Regions from separate parts of the Latilactobacillus curvatus JCM 1096 genome, predicted to be linked through region 2. Evidence: a T-box and tRNA genes for the amino acid it is inferred to sense, from the RefSeq annotation. Region 2 holds a T-box; the other regions hold tRNA genes.
What was found. The T-box of region 2 lies ahead of ileS (isoleucine--tRNA ligase). A T-box ahead of a tRNA ligase gene usually reads a tRNA of that ligase, here a tRNA-Ile.
Positions count from the first base shown of each region.

Region 1: it encodes a tRNA-Ile, which carries the amino acid that the T-box ahead of ileS (isoleucine--tRNA ligase) is inferred to sense. The anticodon was not compared.
Region 3: it encodes a tRNA-Ile, which carries the amino acid that the T-box ahead of ileS (isoleucine--tRNA ligase) is inferred to sense. The anticodon was not compared.

Region 1 covers NZ_CP026116.1:1,378,136-1,385,129, reverse strand. Annotated here, with positions in the region: gene LCU_RS07255 (heavy metal translocating P-type ATPase) at 1-1,026, shown strand, start outside; gene LCU_RS07250 (heavy-metal-associated domain-containing protein) at 1,103-1,324, shown strand; gene LCU_RS07245 (ferritin-like domain-containing protein) at 1,337-1,885, shown strand; gene LCU_RS07240 (Crp/Fnr family transcriptional regulator) at 1,906-2,571, shown strand; rRNA gene LCU_RS07235 (16S ribosomal RNA) at 3,081-4,650, shown strand; tRNA gene LCU_RS07230 (tRNA-Ile) at 4,744-4,817, shown strand; tRNA gene LCU_RS07225 (tRNA-Ala) at 4,847-4,919, shown strand; rRNA gene LCU_RS07220 (23S ribosomal RNA) at 5,088-6,994, shown strand, end outside.
Region 2 covers NZ_CP026116.1:271,046-278,039, forward strand. Annotated here, with positions in the region: gene LCU_RS01520 (cell division protein SepF) at 1-212, shown strand, start outside; gene LCU_RS01525 (YggT family protein) at 213-494, shown strand; gene LCU_RS01530 (YlmH family RNA-binding protein) at 498-1,286, shown strand; gene LCU_RS01535 (DivIVA domain-containing protein) at 1,315-2,112, shown strand; T-box leader at 2,089-2,299, shown strand; gene ileS (isoleucine--tRNA ligase) at 2,344-5,130, shown strand; gene LCU_RS01545 (TetR/AcrR family transcriptional regulator) at 5,298-5,846, shown strand; gene LCU_RS01550 (HTH domain-containing protein) at 6,120-6,398, shown strand; gene LCU_RS01560 (IS30-like element ISLpl1 family transposase) at 6,493-6,994, shown strand, end outside.
Region 3 covers NZ_CP026116.1:1,889,880-1,896,873, reverse strand. Annotated here, with positions in the region: rRNA gene LCU_RS10020 (23S ribosomal RNA) at 1-1,630, opposite strand, end outside; tRNA gene LCU_RS09735 (tRNA-Ala) at 1,799-1,871, opposite strand; tRNA gene LCU_RS09730 (tRNA-Ile) at 1,901-1,974, opposite strand; rRNA gene LCU_RS09725 (16S ribosomal RNA) at 2,068-3,637, opposite strand; gene LCU_RS09720 (hypothetical protein) at 4,027-4,413, opposite strand; gene LCU_RS09715 (CvfD/Ygs/GSP13 family RNA-binding post-transcriptional regulator) at 4,410-4,790, opposite strand; gene LCU_RS09710 (ROK family protein) at 4,932-5,795, opposite strand; gene LCU_RS09705 (peptidylprolyl isomerase) at 5,819-6,403, opposite strand; gene LCU_RS09700 (NAD(P)/FAD-dependent oxidoreductase) at 6,547-6,994, shown strand, end outside.

The DNA of each region.
Region 1 (6,994 bases), 790 kb from region 2:
TCAATCGTGGCGGGGATTGGCAATGGTGCGAAGCATGGGGTTTTGATTAAAGGCGGCGAAGTCGTTAATGCGATGGCTGGCATTGATACGATGGTCTTTGACAAAACTGGGACATTGACTAAAGGGGACACGGCTGTTGCACATGTGCAATTTTATACAGCGGCAGAACAAGCAACGTTGGCAGTGACTACCGCGGTTGAAGCACAGTCAGATCATCCACTGGCGACTGCGATTGTGCAGTATGCACGGGGACGAGGGGTGACAGACTTACCAACTATTGAACGAATTGAAACGCTCAAAGGGTTGGGGGTACAAGCTGAAGTCGCTGGTCAAACAATTCGGATTGGGCGGGCCAAGATGATGACTGAAGCAGGGATCCGGTTAACCGGTGCGCAGATTGCGGCGATCACGGCCAGTCAAGCAGCAGGGCAATCAACCGTGTTAGTCGCAGTTGACCAACAAGTTGTTTTATTAATTGGGATTGCTGATACGGTTAAACCGGAAGCCAAGGCAGCATTAACGCGTTTGAAAAAAGCAGGCGTTAAACATTTAGTCATGTTGACGGGCGATAATGACCAGACGGCCGCAGCAATTGCCAAAGCCGTCGGGATTACTGAATACCACGCGAATCTTTTGCCGGCAGAGAAGGTTGAATTCATTAAGACCTACCAAGCAAACGGTCAAAAAGTGGCTTTTATCGGGGATGGGATTAATGACAGTCCTTCGCTCGCACTGGCTGACATTGGAATTGCGATGGGTTCTGGGACAGATGTCGCGATTGAAACTTCGGATATTGTGTTAATGCAATCGACGTTATCCGAATTAGTGTATGCCGATTACCTCACGAAGGCGACGGCACGTAATACAGTTCAAAATATTGTGATTGCTGTTGGAACGGTCGGATTGTTATTGCTTGGCCTGATGCTTGGCTGGGTACAGATGGCTAGTGGGATGTTTGTTCATGAGATTAGTATTCTGGTCGTGATATTCAATGCGATGCGCCTGATTCGGTTTAAAGTTCGCTAAACTTGATGGCGGTCAATTTTTAATCATGCAGCGCGCGATATAGTAACAGTAATCAAACGAAAAGGTGGTCATTGAAATGGCAAAATTGGTGATGCAATTAGACGAGCTATCATGTCCGTCATGTATGCAAAAGATTCAAGCGGGTGTCAGTCAACAAGATGGGGTTGAATCAGTGAAAGTTCTCTTTAATGCTAGTAAAGTGAAAGCAGAATACGATGAAGCCGTGACAAACCCAGATGAATTAACACAAGCTGTAACTGACTTGGGCTACAGCGTTCAAAGTATCAAAGTGAAATAGGGGGCAATTAATATGTTATCTAATGAAGAAATCGAAACACGTTACCAAGCAGAAGTTAAACAAGCTGATGTTGATCACCATACACCAACCGCGGGTGCCATGATCGGCCATGTGATGGCTAACTTAACGATTCAACGGCGTAAACTCCGTCAAATGAAGTGGTACGCTAAAGGAATCAATAACCAAGCTTTTAAAGCGCAATTAACCACATTGCTTGCAGAAAATGATATGCTATTAGACAAGACGGCCGAACGGCTACTAGACGAAGGTGAAGTGCTTCCGACGACGCAAGCTGAGTATACCGAGTATGGGATGCTGACAGAAGAGCCGCGGATTAAGTACTGGGAGATGCCAGCGATGATTGCGGAAATGGTTGCGGACTATAATACTGCTAATCTATTTGTTTCCCGTGCGATTAAACTTGCGGAAAAAGAAGAACGATTTGCTTTAGCGGCGGATATGGTTTCTTTAATGGGCTACAACCAACACCAAATCCGTGAATTGCAAAGCCAACTAGGAAAAGCAGCGCGCGAAGGATTAGATGAAGAAGACGACGATTAAGATAGAGGGAAGTGGGCTAGGTGACTGACGAACAACATATTTGTGCTGAGATAGTACCGATTTTTAATCATTTAGACCGTGATAGTTTGGTCAAGATTTCGGCAGTTACCCATCATGAACGCGTTAAAAAAGGGACGTTGGTGATGAGCCCGATGGATCAGAAGCGGTTAGTGATCTTAGCTAAGGGGAGCATTAAGGTCTATCAGCTCTCTACAGCAGGCAAAGAGCAACTGCTACGCATGATGGAACCCGGTGATTTTGAAGGAGAAAAGTTACTTTTTAAAACGGAAGATGAGCCGTTGTACGGTGAGGTCTTGCAAGATAGTACAATCTGTACGTTATCGCGGAGTGCTTTTCAACAGTTACTGTTAGCCTATCCCGAAATTAGTTTAAAGTTACTAGAAGCAACTACTGATAAGATGACGCGTTTGGAAAAACAGGCGAACTTAATCAATATCGAGTCAGTTGAATCCAGAATCGTGACTTATCTACTTGATTTAGCTAAAGCGAGCGGAGAAACTGAAGTGATGATTCCGATGAAGTTAAAAGAACTGGCAACATATATTGGAACAACGCCTGAAACCTTATCGCGTAAGTTAAAACAGTTAGAAAGTCATGCGCTAATTGAACGAAACGGTCGAAAGATTGCGATATTAGACTATGAAAACCTAGAAGACTTCTATTAGGACGTGAAGATTCTGCGAATTTTGCAGGATCTTTTTGTTTACCTATACCAATTTGGATAAAATTGGAACAAATAGCAGTTTAAAAGTATTATGAGGGATAATCAATAGCGCAGATTAGGGATGAGAATCCGGGTGATATGAATTATTTTTTCGATATTTATACAGGAATTCAATTTTTTTGAATTTTTTTCAAATTAGTGATTGACGTTGTCCCACTAGGATGGTAAGATATTCTATGTCGTCGAGAGATGAGCATGTAGCAAAACGTTGAATGAATATTACTTAAAAAAAGTTGTTGACATTCGGGTTTATACATGATAAGATAGATTGTGTTGCTTATGAGTTTTAACTTAATAAGTGATTAACTAATATCTGATGTAGACCTTTGAAAACTGAACAAAGTTTCGACAAACCAAATGTGTAGGGTCGCCCTTCGGGGCACAAAACATATTTGCAAAGTCAATTTCGCTAGCAAATAAATTAAGTAACAAAACAAGAGCTACAAACTTTTAATCGAGAGTTTGATCCTGGCTCAGGACGAACGCTGGCGGCGTGCCTAATACATGCAAGTCGAACGCACTCTCGTTAGATTGAAGAAGCTTGCTTCTGATTGATAACATTTGAGTGAGTGGCGGACGGGTGAGTAACACGTGGGTAACCTGCCCTAAAGTGGGGGATAACATTTGGAAACAGATGCTAATACCGCATAAAACCTAGCACCGCATGGTGCAAGGTTGAAAGATGGTTTCGGCTATCACTTTAGGATGGACCCGCGGTGCATTAGTTAGTTGGTGAGGTAAAGGCTCACCAAGACCGTGATGCATAGCCGACCTGAGAGGGTAATCGGCCACACTGGGACTGAGACACGGCCCAGACTCCTACGGGAGGCAGCAGTAGGGAATCTTCCACAATGGACGAAAGTCTGATGGAGCAACGCCGCGTGAGTGAAGAAGGTTTTCGGATCGTAAAACTCTGTTGTTGGAGAAGAACGTATTTGATAGTAACTGATCAGGTAGTGACGGTATCCAACCAGAAAGCCACGGCTAACTACGTGCCAGCAGCCGCGGTAATACGTAGGTGGCAAGCGTTGTCCGGATTTATTGGGCGTAAAGCGAGCGCAGGCGGTTTCTTAAGTCTGATGTGAAAGCCTTCGGCTCAACCGAAGAAGTGCATCGGAAACTGGGAAACTTGAGTGCAGAAGAGGACAGTGGAACTCCATGTGTAGCGGTGAAATGCGTAGATATATGGAAGAACACCAGTGGCGAAGGCGGCTGTCTGGTCTGTAACTGACGCTGAGGCTCGAAAGCATGGGTAGCAAACAGGATTAGATACCCTGGTAGTCCATGCCGTAAACGATGAGTGCTAGGTGTTGGAGGGTTTCCGCCCTTCAGTGCCGCAGCTAACGCATTAAGCACTCCGCCTGGGGAGTACGACCGCAAGGTTGAAACTCAAAGGAATTGACGGGGGCCCGCACAAGCGGTGGAGCATGTGGTTTAATTCGAAGCAACGCGAAGAACCTTACCAGGTCTTGACATCCTTTGACCACTCTAGAGATAGAGCTTTCCCTTCGGGGACAAAGTGACAGGTGGTGCATGGTTGTCGTCAGCTCGTGTCGTGAGATGTTGGGTTAAGTCCCGCAACGAGCGCAACCCTTATTACTAGTTGCCAGCATTTAGTTGGGCACTCTAGTGAGACTGCCGGTGACAAACCGGAGGAAGGTGGGGACGACGTCAAATCATCATGCCCCTTATGACCTGGGCTACACACGTGCTACAATGGATGGTACAACGAGTCGCGAGACCGCGAGGTTTAGCTAATCTCTTAAAACCATTCTCAGTTCGGATTGTAGGCTGCAACTCGCCTACATGAAGCCGGAATCGCTAGTAATCGCGGATCAGCATGCCGCGGTGAATACGTTCCCGGGCCTTGTACACACCGCCCGTCACACCATGAGAGTTTGTAACACCCAAAGCCGGTGAGGTAACCTTCGGGAGCCAGCCGTCTAAGGTGGGACAGATGATTAGGGTGAAGTCGTAACAAGGTAGCCGTAGGAGAACCTGCGGCTGGATCACCTCCTTTCTAAGGAATAATACGGAAAACCTTGTACATTTGCGAAGTCGAAACTTTGTTTAGTTTTGAGAGGTCTACTCTCATTGAATTAGGACGTTTTTTGGGCCTATAGCTCAGCTGGTTAGAGCGCACGCCTGATAAGCGTGAGGTCGATGGTTCGAGTCCATTTAGGCCCATTGTACTAAGAATTAAATAGTACCAACACGGGGGATTAGCTCAGCTGGGAGAGCGCCTGCTTTGCACGCAGGAGGTCATCGGTTCGATCCCGTTATCCTCCATTGATGACAATAGTCATCGAAACTTTGTTCTTTGAAAACTGGATAATAAGTAATATATTAGTTTTAAAAGCCGAGAAAACATTGCGTTTTAAAGAGTTTTTTAATAGAAATATGAATTAGTTCATATCGCTAAACTCAAATAATAACCCTTTACCGTAGGTAAAGTTAGGTTAAGTTATAAAGGGCGCACGGTGGATGCCTTGGCACTAGGAGCCGATGAAGGACGGTACTAACACCGATATGCTTCGGGGAGCTGTAAGTAAGCTTTGATCCGGAGATTTCCGAATGGGGGAACCCAATACCTTTAGTCGGGTATTATCATTAAGTGAATACATAGCTTAATGAAGGTAGACGCGGGGAACTGAAACATCTAAGTACCTGCAGGAAGAGAAAGAAAAATCGATTCCCTAAGTAGCGGCGAGCGAACGGGGAAGAGCCCAAACCAAGAAGCTTGCTTCTTGGGGTTGTAGGACAGAACATTGGAGTTACCAAGTTAAGTTGTAATCGAATCAGCTGGGAAGCTGAGTCAAAGAGTGTGATAACCACGTAGATTAAACAACTTAACCTCCGTTCTGGATCCTGAGTACGGCGGAACACGTGAAATTCCGTCGGAATCCGGGAGGACCATCTCCCAAGGCTAAATACTCCCTAGTGACCGATAGTGAACCAGTACCGTGAGGGAAAGGTGAAAAGCACCCCGGAAGGGGAGTGAAATAGATCCTGAAACCGTGTGCCTACAATTAGTCAAAGCTCGTTAATGAGTGATGGCGTGCCTTTTGTAGAATGAACCGGCGAGTTACGTTTATATGCGAGGTTAAAGTGAAAAGCTGGAGCCGTAGCGAAAGCGAGTCTGAAATGGGCGAGTGAGTATATAGATGTAGACCCGAAACCAAGTGACCTACCCATGTCCAGGTTGAAGGTGTGGTAAAACACACTGGAGGACCGAACCCACGTCAGTTGAAAATGGCGGGGATGAGGTGTGGGTAGCGGTGAAATTCCAATCGAACTTGGAGATAGCTGGTTCTCTCCGAAATAGCTTTAGGGCTAGCCTCGGAATATTGGATCATGGAGGTAGAGCACTGTTTGGACTAGGGGCCCGTCATGGGTTACTGAATTCAGATAAACTCCGAATACCATTGATTTAGTTCCGGGAGTCAGACTGCGAGTGATAAGATCCGTAGTCGAAAGGGAAACAGCCCAGATCACCAGTTAAGGTCCCAAAATTTATGTTAAGTGGAAAAGGATGTGGCGGTGCACAGACAACTAGGATGTTGGCTCAGAAGCAGCCACCATTTAAAGAGTGCGTAATAGCTCACTAGTCGAGTGCCGCTGCGCCGAAAATGTACCGGGGCTAAACATAATACCGAAACTGTGGGTGGACACGTAAGTGTCCGCGGTAGGAGAGCGTTCTAAGGGCGATGAAGCTAGATCGTAAGGACTAGTGGAGCGCTTAGAAGTGAGAATGCCGGCATGAGTAGCGAAAGATCAGTGAGAATCTGATCCACCGTATGACTAAGGTTTCCTGGGGAAGGCTCGTCCTCCCAGGGTTAGTCGGGACCTAAGGCGAGGCCGAAAGGCGTAGTCGATGGCCAACAGGTTGAGATTCCTGTACTAGTTTATTTTGTTTGAACGATGGAGGGACGCAGGAAGCTAAGGAATGCACACGACTGGAAATGTGTGTCTAAGCAACAAGTCTTGAGTTGAGTGAAATGCTTGATTCTTTAAGGACAAGTTGTGATGGGGAGCGAAATTAAGTAGCGAAGTTCCTGATGTTACACTGCCAAGAAAAGCTTCTAGTGAGAAATAAACTACCCGTACCGTAAACCGACACAGGTGGTCGAGGAGAATATCCTAAGGTGAGCGAGTGAACTCTCGTTAAGGAACTCGGCAAAATGACCCCGTAACTTCGGGAGAAGGGGTGCTGACCGTCAGGTCAGCCGCAGTGAATAGGCCCAAACAACTGTTTATCAAAAACACAGGTCTCTGCAAAATCGAAAGATGACGTATAGGGGCTGACGCCTGCCCGGTGCTGGAAGGTTAAGAGGATGAGTTAGCGTAAGCGAAGCCCAGAATTG
Region 2 (6,994 bases):
AAAATAAAGCAGTGATTGTTAACTTCACACGAATTGAAGCGACACAAGCCACTCGAATTGTTGATTTCCTAACAGGGGCAGTTTTTGCCATCAACGGTGAAATTCAACGGGTTGGTGATCAGATTTTCTTATGTACGCCACCGAACTATGAAATCGATGGTAATCTTTCAGATATTGTCGATCAAAATGATTTTGATATTGAGGTGAACTAGGTGCAACTATTTTTATTTTATGTGCTCTTGATGCTCATGTATGTGGTACGGATTTATAGTGGCATCGTCGTAATCTATTGTTTATTAACGTGGATTCCAGAGGCGATGGGCAGTAAATTAGGGCGCTTTGTTGCTAAGTTAGTTGAACCTTTCTTAGAAATCTTTGACCGCTTCATTCCTGCAATCGGTGGTATTGGGATTTCAGCCATTGCTGCGTTTTTCGTTTTATATTTAGTAGAACGTGGGATCGGCTTACTCGCACAATTATTAGTGGGGATGTAATCAATGGTCAATCAAGCAGATGTCTATCAACATTTTAGAAAAAGCGAGGCGCCATTTGTTGCGCAGGTTTTGGATTGGATTGAGCAAGCACAAGTTGAATATCGACCAATCTTAACGGCGTTTTTAGATCCGCGTCAAGCGTTTATTTTACAAACCTTGGTCGGTGAAAAAGGGGACGTCCGTTATCACTTTAATGGCGGATATAACGCTGCTGAACGGAAACGGGCAATGATTGCTCCAGATTACTTTGAACCAACGGATGCGGATTTTGAGATTCAATTATTTGAGATTCGGTACCCGATTAAATTTGCAAACCTATCACATGGGAAGGTGCTTGGTACGCTTGTGAATGCTGGCATTGACCGTGATGTTTTTGGGGATATTATGACCGATGAAGAACGCTGGCAATTCTTTGTGACGAAGAAGATGGCAGGCTATGTCGAAGAGCAAATCACTAAGATTGGTCGCGTATCAGTTCATTTGCAAGAACAAGACTATACACAGTTGTTGACGCCTAAGGACGCTTGGCAATTCGAACAAACGACTGTCAGCTCGTTTCGCTTGGATACGATCATTTCAACTGTTTACAATCTGTCGCGACAACGCGCTAAAGAATTAATTCAAGCCAACAAAGTTAAACTGAATTGGCAAGCATTTGATAAACCAGATTTTGAATTAGCACTATTAGATATCGTCTCTGTTCGTGGTTTTGGCCGGATTCAACTCCAATCGATTGATGGTCAGACTCGTAAAGAAAAATATCGAGTGACACTGGGGATTTTAAGAAAATAATTGCTGAAAAAGATGGAGGAATTTCAAAATGGTTTTAACACCTTTAGATATTCATAACAAAGAATTTAACACAAAAATGCGGGGTTACAATCCGGATCAAGTCAATGATTTCTTAGATCAAGTGATTAAAGACTACGAATCAGTTTTAACAGAAAATGAAAGTTTAAAAGCGGAATTAAAATCAAGCGATGAAAAAGTAACGTATTTTAATGAATTGAAAGATGCGTTGAACCAATCAATCATTGTTGCACAAGAAGCGGCTGACCGTGTTAAAGATAACGCTAAAAAAGAAGCTGAAATGATTCAAACTGAATCAGAAAAGAATGCAAAATCAATGTTGGATGATGCAACTGAAAAATCAAACCACATCATTGACGATGCAACTGAACGTGCAAAACAAATTGCAATCGAAACCGATGACTTGAAGAAACAAACACGGATTTTCCGTCAAAGATTACAAGTTATGCTTGAATCACAATTAGAAGTGGTTAAGAGTCCTGAATGGACAGATTTATTAGCTAAAGATGATTTAGCGGACCATCAAGCTCTTTCAGCTGAAATTGATATGACAGACCTTGACAACCATGGGTCAAATCAAGTAAACTCGGATGCAGAAGTTAAACCTTGGGGTCAAATTGCTGAAGATGATGTGACAACAACGCAAACCATTATTTTCCCTGGTGAAGAAACACCAGTCGAAGAAGATGACAATGATGAAGTGCTCTCCGATGTAGTCGAAGACACCGATTCAGATGAAGTGGTTGAAGCTGTTACGGATTCTTACAACCCAATTGAAAACCAAGCAACAGATTTAAATAAGGACTAGCAAGCAAAACATCATTTAAGCGAGCCAACGACGGTGGAAGGTTGGTAATGCTCTGTTTAGCGGTGTATCACCTTATTTCATTCCAGATGAATTGAGTAATTTGGGACGCTTAATGCGCGTTATTGCATGTTGAGGAAGGTCATTGACCTTCAAATTTAGGTGGTACCACGAAGATTTCGTCCTATTCAGGGCGGGATCTTTTTTTGTTTTTAAAAATAAAGGAGTGATTTGATGCGTATCAAAGAAACATTAAACCTGGGCAAGACAGCTTTCCCAATGCGAGCAGGTTTACCGAATCGTGAAATCGATTGGCAAAAAGGTTGGGCCGATAACAACCTCTATCAACAACGGCAAAAATTAAATGAAGGTAAACCTTCATTCGTTCTTCATGATGGCCCGCCATTTGCGAACGGCAACATCCACATGGGTCACGCCTTAAATAAAACAAGTAAAGATATTATCGTTCGTTACAAATCAATGAACGGGTTCCGCGCACCTTTTGTTCCTGGATGGGATACACATGGTTTGCCAATCGAACAAGCCTTGGCTAAAAAGGGTATCAAGCGGAAAGAAATGAGCCTCGTTGATTATCGTAAACTTTGTTACGACTATGCCATGGAACAAGTCAACAAGCAACGCGAAGATTTCAAGCGTCTTGGGATTTCTGCTGATTGGGATAACCCATACATCACTTTAACAGCTGATTTTGAAGCTGAAGAAATTCGGGTCTTCGGTGAAATGGCTAAAAAAGGTTATATCTATAAAGGTAAGAAGCCCGTTTACTGGTCACCTTCATCAGAATCAACTTTAGCGGAAGCTGAAATTGAATACAAAGACATCAAGTCACCATCAATGTACGTGGCGTTTAACGTGGTGGATGGGAAAGACTTATTAGATGCGGATACAAAATTCATCATCTGGACAACAACCCCATGGACAATTCCTGCTAACTTAGGGATTGCGGTTAACCCAGCTTTCGATTACGTTCAAGTGTTAGCTGACGGCCAAAAATACGTTGTGGCAGCAGAACGTTTGAACAAGATGACTGATCTTCTTGGTTGGGAATCAGTTGAAATCTTGAAGACTTTCAAGGGTGCTGACATGGAATTAATGACAGCCCGCCACCCATTATATGACCGTGAATCATTGGTGATCTTAGGCAACCACGTGACATTAGAAACTGGGACTGGTTTAGTGCATACGGCACCAGGTCACGGTGAAGATGATTATAACGCTGGCACTAAATATAAGTTACCAGTCCTTTCAGTCGTTGACAGCAAAGGGATTATGACTGAAGATGCCCCTGGTTTTGAAGGCGTTTATTACGATAAAGCCAACCCAATGGTGACAGAAGCGCTTGAAAAGAACGGTTCATTATTGAAACTCGACTTCTTCACGCATAGTTACCCACATGACTGGCGGACAAAGAAACCCGTTATCTTCCGGGCAACAGCCCAATGGTTTGCTTCAATCGATGCGTTCCGCGATCAAATCTTAGCACAAATCGAAAAAGTTGAATTCATGCCAGAATGGGGAAAGACCCGTCTTTACAACATGATTCGTGATCGTGGCGATTGGGTTATCTCTCGTCAACGGGCATGGGGTGTGCCATTACCAATCTTCTATGCTGAAGACGGCACAGAAATCGTCATGCCAGAAACAATCGAACGTGTGGCGCAACTCTTTGCAGAGCATGGTTCAAACGTTTGGTTTGAATGGGATGCTAAAGACTTATTACCAGCAGGCTTTACACATCCTGGGAGTCCAAATGGTGAATTTACAAAAGAAAAAGATATCATGGATGTCTGGTTTGATTCAGGTTCATCACATCAAGCTGTGTTAGCGGCTCGCGATGACTTAACTTATCCAGCGGACTTAATCTTAGAAGGTTCAGATCAATATCGTGGCTGGTTTAACTCAAGTTTAATTACCAGTGTTGCAGTTGGCGAAGTCAGCCCTTATAAAGCTGTTATTTCACAAGGCTTTGTCTTAGATGGTAACGGTCGTAAGATGAGTAAATCACTTGGGAACACAATCTTGCCTGAAAAGATCATCAAACAAATGGGGGCGGATATTGTGCGCCTCTGGGTCGCTTCAGTTGATGCTAGCTCAGACGTGAAAGTCACAATGGAAAACTTCCAACAAGTCAGTGAAGCTTACCGGAAGATCCGGAACACAATGCGGTTCATGATTGCGAACACAACTGATTTCGATCCTGCTAAAGATACAGTTGATTACGCAGAATTAGGTTCAGTTGATAAGTTCATGTTGGTGCGCTTAAACGCAATCATCGCCAGCTGTAAAGCGGCGTATGATGCTTACGACTTTGCCACAGTTTATAAGACAATTAACATGTTCTTGACGAACGAATTATCAGCCTTCTACTTAGACTTCGCCAAAGACGTTGTTTATATCGATGGTCAAAATGATGCACCTCGTCGTAACATACAAACTGTTTTCTATGCAGTAGCAGTAGCCTTGACGAAGTTATTGACACCAATCTTGCCACACACAGCTGAAGAAATCTGGAGCTACTTACACGAACCAGAAGAATTCGTTCAATTAGCTGAAATGCCAGAAGTTGAACATTTTGCCGGTGAAGAAGACTTAGTTGAAACTTGGAATGCCTTCATGGGGATCCGTGACGATGTCTTAAAAGCTCTTGAAACAGCCCGGATGGACAAGGTCATCGGTAAGTCATTAGAAGCGGCCGTAACACTTTATCCAAACGAAGCCAATGCTGCTTTATTAGCTTCATTGGATGCTGATGTTAAACAATTATTGATTGTCTCACAATTAACAATTGCGGATCAATCAGCCGATGTTCCAACAGAAGCTACTCAATTTGATGGCATTTCGGTTAGTGTTGCGCATGCTGAGGGGGATGTTTGTGATCGTTGTCGGATGATTAAGACTGATATCGGTTCAGATGATAAGTTCCCAATGCTTTGTGCGCGTTGTGCTGCAACTGTCACAGCCAACTACCCAGAAGCAGTTGCGGAAGGTTTAGAAAAATAATTAATGTGTTAAGGCGGTGCGAATATCAAATTCGCACCGCTTTTTTTGTGCAATCGATAATAATTAGATAACGTTTTCATTGCTATAAAATTAATCTTTGTTAATAATATTACCGTTAATGATTGTTTATTGGTAAAATAACAATAGTAATTAGAACGGGTGGGTAAATGACACGACGACAAGCGACTAAGCGCTATATGGCAATGATTTTAATCGAATTATTAATGGATCAAAAAGCGACGAAATTGACGGTCGCGACTTTTTTGAAGACGGCTAATTTGTCACGAACGACCTTTTATAATCATTTTCCAACGGGCATGTGCGGCTTATTTTGGTGGACACTTGAACAACAAATTATTCAAAAAGTTGATGAGAGTATAGTGAGTGGCGATTGGGAATCCGGCTGTCATGAAGCCATTCAATTTATTACACGGTATCGCATGTTTTGCTTGAATTTATATCATCTAGCGGATTATCCGGAACGCCGCCGCTTTTTTGAACAGGTTATGAAACAGATTATTCATAAGGCATTGCGCCATTACAAAGCACAATACACGCCACAACAGTTAAATCACTTGGAAGACTTTTACGGCGGTGCAATCATTCGCCAATTAGATTGTTGGTTTGAAAATAATCTGCAGACCGAACCGGAGGTGATTGATGAGCGGTTATGTTTTAATTTGAAGCAGCTTGAGAAAATCGTTAAAAGTGACTAAACAATTTAGTGATATTGTTCACTTTCCGGACAATTCGCTGAACTTGTAACTGGAATGCTGCCCAGGTTTTGCTACACTAAGGATGTACCAAAAAATAATATTAATAGCAACTCCACACAACGAAAAGCCCTACCGGAATACGGTAGGGCTTTTTGTATACATTACACAAGATGTACTAGAATAAAGAAAAACAAGAAGAATGACCGTAGCAACGGGCAAAGGTTTATCTTTTTTTAATAAAAATAGCGCTATCATAAACATAAGGAGGAAAATATGACTGGTTATATGAATCAGATATTGAATGCTTTGTTAAAGAATGGAGATTACATGACAGCAAATGAATTGGCCGATGTAGTTGCCGTATCTCAAAAAACGATTTACAGGTCGGTTAAATCGATAAATGAGACTTATAAAATGACTTTAGTAGAATCGGAGCATGGAAGAGGCTATTTGTTAAATTACCAGAATTATTTACAAATAATGAAGCAAACTCACGAAAAAGATTATGTCGCATTCTCGCCAGTTGAGAGACGAAATGTAATTATATGGTAGATTGTAAAATTAATCCGAACGCTGTTCGGACAAAAAAGATCAGCTTCCTTTAAAATGGTGTTTACCACAAACCCATCTTTTAGGAGCTGATCTTTTGTCTAGTATAACCTATTCCGAACGAATTAAAATCGAAACCTTTTGTGAACTAGGGCTGTCCAATATCCAAATGGGCGTTCGGCTGAACCGATCACCGTCAACAATTTCTTATGAATTATCTCGATGTCAACCTTATCAGGCTGAATTAGCACAAACAGATGCCGAATACAAGCGATCACGATGTGGTCGGAAAACTAAGCTGAGCGATGAGTTAAAGCAAAAAATTCTCAACCATTTACGTCTAAGCTGGTCACCAGGAATGATTGCTCACGAATTTAAACTAGCTACTAAATCTATTTATAATTGGCTAAATCAAGGGAGAATTGGTTTCTCCTTGAATGATCTACCTGAACATGGCGTACGCCAACGGCGTAACGTTGACCAACGATCCAAATATAATCAATCTTTGGGGCGATCAATTGAACAGCATCCCATGATGATTAATCAACGTAAGCGCATCGGCGATTTTGAACTAGATACAGTCGTTGGTCCTCGTGGGC
Region 3 (6,994 bases), 280 kb from region 2:
ACTAGAAGCTTTTCTTGGCAGTGTAACATCAGGAACTTCGCTACTTAATTTCGCTCCCCATTACAACTTGTCCTTAAAGAATCAAGCATTTCACTCAACTCAAGACTTGTTGCTTAGACACACATTTCCAGTCGTGTGCATTCCTTAGCTTCCTGCGTCCCTCCATCGTTCAAACAAAATAAACTAGTACAGGAATCTCAACCTGTTGGCCATCGACTACGCCTTTCGGCCTCGCCTTAGGTCCCGACTAACCCTGGGAGGACGAGCCTTCCCCAGGAAACCTTAGTCATACGGTGGATCAGATTCTCACTGATCTTTCGCTACTCATGCCGGCATTCTCACTTCTAAGCGCTCCACTAGTCCTTACGATCTAGCTTCATCGCCCTTAGAACGCTCTCCTACCGCGGACACTTACGTGTCCACCCACAGTTTCGGTATTATGTTTAGCCCCGGTACATTTTCGGCGCAGCGGCACTCGACTAGTGAGCTATTACGCACTCTTTAAATGGTGGCTGCTTCTGAGCCAACATCCTAGTTGTCTGTGCACCGCCACATCCTTTTCCACTTAACATAAATTTTGGGACCTTAACTGGTGATCTGGGCTGTTTCCCTTTCGACTACGGATCTTATCACTCGCAGTCTGACTCCCGGAACTAAATCAATGGTATTCGGAGTTTATCTGAATTCAGTAACCCATGACGGGCCCCTAGTCCAAACAGTGCTCTACCTCCATGATCCAATATTCCGAGGCTAGCCCTAAAGCTATTTCGGAGAGAACCAGCTATCTCCAAGTTCGATTGGAATTTCACCGCTACCCACACCTCATCCCCGCCATTTTCAACTGACGTGGGTTCGGTCCTCCAGTGTGTTTTACCACACCTTCAACCTGGACATGGGTAGGTCACTTGGTTTCGGGTCTACATCTATATACTCACTCGCCCATTTCAGACTCGCTTTCGCTACGGCTCCAGCTTCTCACTTTAACCTCGCATATAAACGTAACTCGCCGGTTCATTCTACAAAAGGCACGCCATCACTCATTAACGAGCTTTGACTAATTGTAGGCACACGGTTTCAGGATCTATTTCACTCCCCTTCCGGGGTGCTTTTCACCTTTCCCTCACGGTACTGGTTCACTATCGGTCACTAGGGAGTATTTAGCCTTGGGAGATGGTCCTCCCGGATTCCGACGGAATTTCACGTGTTCCGCCGTACTCAGGATCCAGAACGGAGGTTAAGTTGTTTAATCTACGTGGTTATCACACTCTTTGACTCAGCTTCCCAGCTGATTCGATTACAACTTAACTTGGTAACTCCAATGTTCTGTCCTACAACCCCAAGAAGCAAGCTTCTTGGTTTGGGCTCTTCCCCGTTCGCTCGCCGCTACTTAGGGAATCGATTTTTCTTTCTCTTCCTGCAGGTACTTAGATGTTTCAGTTCCCCGCGTCTACCTTCATTAAGCTATGTATTCACTTAATGATAATACCCGACTAAAGGTATTGGGTTCCCCCATTCGGAAATCTCCGGATCAAAGCTTACTTACAGCTCCCCGAAGCATATCGGTGTTAGTACCGTCCTTCATCGGCTCCTAGTGCCAAGGCATCCACCGTGCGCCCTTTATAACTTAACCTAACTTTACCTACGGTAAAGGGTTATTATTTGAGTTTAGCGATATGAACTAATTCATATTTCTATTAAAAAACTCTTTAAAACGCAATGTTTTCTCGGCTTTTAAAACTAATATATTACTTATTATCCAGTTTTCAAAGAACAAAGTTTCGATGACTATTGTCATCAATGGAGGATAACGGGATCGAACCGATGACCTCCTGCGTGCAAAGCAGGCGCTCTCCCAGCTGAGCTAATCCCCCGTGTTGGTACTATTTAATTCTTAGTACAATGGGCCTAAATGGACTCGAACCATCGACCTCACGCTTATCAGGCGTGCGCTCTAACCAGCTGAGCTATAGGCCCAAAAAACGTCCTAATTCAATGAGAGTAGACCTCTCAAAACTAAACAAAGTTTCGACTTCGCAAATGTACAAGGTTTTCCGTATTATTCCTTAGAAAGGAGGTGATCCAGCCGCAGGTTCTCCTACGGCTACCTTGTTACGACTTCACCCTAATCATCTGTCCCACCTTAGACGGCTGGCTCCCGAAGGTTACCTCACCGGCTTTGGGTGTTACAAACTCTCATGGTGTGACGGGCGGTGTGTACAAGGCCCGGGAACGTATTCACCGCGGCATGCTGATCCGCGATTACTAGCGATTCCGGCTTCATGTAGGCGAGTTGCAGCCTACAATCCGAACTGAGAATGGTTTTAAGAGATTAGCTAAACCTCGCGGTCTCGCGACTCGTTGTACCATCCATTGTAGCACGTGTGTAGCCCAGGTCATAAGGGGCATGATGATTTGACGTCGTCCCCACCTTCCTCCGGTTTGTCACCGGCAGTCTCACTAGAGTGCCCAACTAAATGCTGGCAACTAGTAATAAGGGTTGCGCTCGTTGCGGGACTTAACCCAACATCTCACGACACGAGCTGACGACAACCATGCACCACCTGTCACTTTGTCCCCGAAGGGAAAACTCTATCTCTAGAGTGGTCAAAGGATGTCAAGACCTGGTAAGGTTCTTCGCGTTGCTTCGAATTAAACCACATGCTCCACCGCTTGTGCGGGCCCCCGTCAATTCCTTTGAGTTTCAACCTTGCGGTCGTACTCCCCAGGCGGAGTGCTTAATGCGTTAGCTGCGGCACTGAAGGGCGGAAACCCTCCAACACCTAGCACTCATCGTTTACGGCATGGACTACCAGGGTATCTAATCCTGTTTGCTACCCATGCTTTCGAGCCTCAGCGTCAGTTACAGACCAGACAGCCGCCTTCGCCACTGGTGTTCTTCCATATATCTACGCATTTCACCGCTACACATGGAGTTCCACTGTCCTCTTCTGCACTCAAGTTTCCCAGTTTCCGATGCACTTCTTCGGTTGAGCCGAAGGCTTTCACATCAGACTTAAGAAACCGCCTGCGCTCGCTTTACGCCCAATAAATCCGGACAACGCTTGCCACCTACGTATTACCGCGGCTGCTGGCACGTAGTTAGCCGTGGCTTTCTGGTTGGATACCGTCACTACCTGATCAGTTACTATCAAATACGTTCTTCTCCAACAACAGAGTTTTACGATCCGAAAACCTTCTTCACTCACGCGGCGTTGCTCCATCAGACTTTCGTCCATTGTGGAAGATTCCCTACTGCTGCCTCCCGTAGGAGTCTGGGCCGTGTCTCAGTCCCAGTGTGGCCGATTACCCTCTCAGGTCGGCTATGCATCACGGTCTTGGTGAGCCTTTACCTCACCAACTAACTAATGCACCGCGGGTCCATCCTAAAGTGATAGCCGAAACCATCTTTCAACCTTACACCATGCGGTGCTAGGTTTTATGCGGTATTAGCATCTGTTTCCAAATGTTATCCCCCACTTTAGGGCAGGTTACCCACGTGTTACTCACCCGTCCGCCACTCACTCAAATGTTATCAATCAGAAGCAAGCTTCTTCAATCTAACGAGAGTGCGTTCGACTTGCATGTATTAGGCACGCCGCCAGCGTTCGTCCTGAGCCAGGATCAAACTCTCGATTAAAAGTTTGTAGCTCTTGTTTTGTTACTTAATTTATTTGCTAGCGAAATTGACTTTGCAAATATGTTTTGTGCCCCGAAGGGCGACCCTACACATTTGGTTTGTCGAAACTTTGTTCAGTTTTCAAAGATCTACTGTGTTGAAACAGCTTAATTAATATATCATTTCTAACGAACACTGTCAAGCGTTTTTTATAAATATTTTTTGAATATTTATTCAATCTCGTTTGACCCGTTATTTCGTTAGCAATGAGCTTTTCTCTCGCTGACAACATAGAATACTATACCAACAATCCAAGACATCGTCAAGCGATTGTTTACTTTTTTTTGAATAAAAATATAAAAAGTTTCAAAAGCGTACATTGTTGAATAGATATTCACCGATTGTCCGAACTAATTCAAGTGCGGGACACTCGTGACTTCTAACTTATCCAGTAATTCCGTGAACTCACTAGGGTTCGCAAATCGAAAACCGGCTTCACTAATTATTCTCAATTGTTCGGTATAAAAATCAGTCTCATGAGCTCCCCACTGAAAGACAAAGAACGAAACGTTCTCACCTTCAAGGTTAATATTCGCTAAATTGATCAATCTCAATTCGTTAACATCAATATTTAGCTGTGCTTGGATTGCAATTAATACAGCAGCAAGTGGTGTTTGATCATCTTGCTTATTGGTCACCAGCATCTTATAAGAAGCATCAACTTGTGGTTGGACCAAAAAATCATATTGTCCTTGCTCTGTCTTATACATAATCGTTCCGGCTACTTTAGCACTCATACATTCTCACCCTTATTCAAGTCTTCTATCGCTTCTTCAGTCCATCTTGGTAATCGTTCTGCAATGGGCGCAAACCCAATATGAATCCGGCGATTTGTCCAATAGTGTTTCTTAGCACGCTGTGGTGCTAAATCTTGTGCTTTATGTAGCGCACGTAACGACAAACTAATCTTATGTGTGTATTCATCGATATCTAACACTAATACATCTAACACTTGACCGACTTTAAACTGTTCATCTAACGCTTTAACAAAACCATGACCACATTCTGAGATGTGGATTAAGCCTTGGACCGTTGCATCTAATGAAACAAATACACCATATGGTTGAATGCCTGTTACAGTACCTGTAATCTTTTGTCCAATTCGATAACCCATATTTTCCTCCATTTCAATATTCCTATCTATTTTAAGCCTTCCAGTTAGTAAAAGGCAAGCTATCGGCTAAGACCTTTTATACAATTCCTTCTATAATATGTAAAAAGAACCTGAGGAAACATCCCTCAGGTTCTCATTTAACTAAAGTTGATCAGCTGCTAGTAAAAGTGCCCCAGTAATCCCAGCGTCATCCCCTAATGCAACATGCACGATGTAGTCATCAAGGTCAGGCGTTTGCACATAACCTGCCATTTGACGTTTAAAGGATTCACGAATCATTGGGAATAGTTGGGCTTGTTTCGACACCCCACCACCGAAGACAATTCGTTCTGGCGATAGCATTAAAGCAATATTTACACAGGCTTGAGCTAAATAGTCAGCTTCCATTTGCCATGCTTGATGATCAGCCGGCAATAAGTGGCCTTTCTTGCCCCAACGGCGTTCGATTGCTGGACCAGCTGCTAAGCCTTCCAAACAATTGTGGTGATAAGGACATGTCCCTTCGTATGAATCTTCTGGTTGTTGCCGAATTAACATGTGGCCGATTTCAGGATGGCTGTAACCTTGTAAAATCTGACCGTGTTCAACAACACCGCCACCAATCCCCGTCCCGACAGTTAAGTAAACACAACTATCAAGTCCATCAGCAGCGCCCATCTTCAATTCACCATAGGCTGCGGCATTCACATCCGTTGTAAAAGCAAACTGGGTATCAGGATAATGAGCTTTCATTGCTCCTAAGATATCATAGTGTTCCCACCCTGCTTTGGGTGTATCGATGATTGAGCCATATGTTTTTGATTTCGGGTTAACATCAATTGGGCCAAACGATGCCAAACCAATGGCATCTAAATGATCGAATTGATCAAAATATTCAAATAACCGTGGCATCGTTTGTTCCGGCGTCTCGGTTGGCATACTAATTCGTTCTTGTATCCCATTTTTTCCATCTGTTACGGCACAGACAAACTTCGTGCCCCCTCCTTCAATTCCACCTACTAGCATCTAAAACACCTCTTCAATTAAAATTAAAGATTAATCGTAATGTGATTGATGATAACTTCTTCAACTGGTTTGTCTTGCATTCCTGTTTCTGTAGCGTTGATCTTATTAACAACGTCCATCCCACTCAAGACGTGACCAAATACAGTATGTTTAAAATCTAACCAAGGTGTACCACCCTTTTCATAAGCCGTAATGACTTCTTCTGGGTAACCAGCACCTGGCATTTGTGACAACATGTTTTGGTTGATATGTTCGTTTGTTACGATGAAGAATTGGCTGCCGTTTGTATTAGGACCAGCATTAGCCATTGATAATGCACCATTTAAGTTAAAGACTTCTTGGTTGAATTCATCTTCGAAAGGTTGGCCCCAGAGACTTTCGCCACCCATCCCAGTACCGGTTGGATCGCCACCTTGAATCATGAAATCGTTGATGACCCGGTGGAAAATCACACCGTCATAGTAATCTTTTTCAGCTAAGCCGATAAAGTTTTCTACTGTCTTAGGTGCTTGGTCTTGGAAAAGTGCTACTGTAAATTCGCCACGGTTTGTGTCAAAAGTAGCTGTTGGCCCTGCAAAGTTTGCAAGGTCTAATTGTGGATATGTCATTTAATCGTCCTCCTTGTTTTGACTCACAATCATTATGATAGCGAATTGCTTCATAAATTACTACGATTATTTCATTAAACATGCTTTCCTTATTTTTTTCTAGTATACTAATTTAAGAAATCTACTATTAAGGAAGTTATCTCATGCTTGATTCAAATCATCTCTTTGATATCACCATTATTGGCGGCGGTCCTGTCGGAATGTTTGCTGCCTATTATGCTGGTATGCGCAAGGCCGATGTTCAGATTATCGAAAGTCTCCCCGAACTCGGTGGTCAAGTCGCAACACTCTATCCAGAAAAGCAAATCTATGATGTCGCTGGTTTCAGTGGTATCTCTGGTGCACAGCTCACCGAAAACTTAATTGAACAGCTGGCACTTTTCCAACCAACCTTGCAATTATCCACTGCTGTGCAAGGTATCGAACCCCAAGAAGATGGGACTTTCGTTCTTAAAACAACGAAGGGCACGACACGCACCAAAGGCATCATCATTGCCGTTGGGAACGGGGCTTTCACACCGCGGAAACTCGCTGTCGATTACGATCCAGAATGGGAAAATCACTATATTCACTACTTCGCAAAAGAAATGG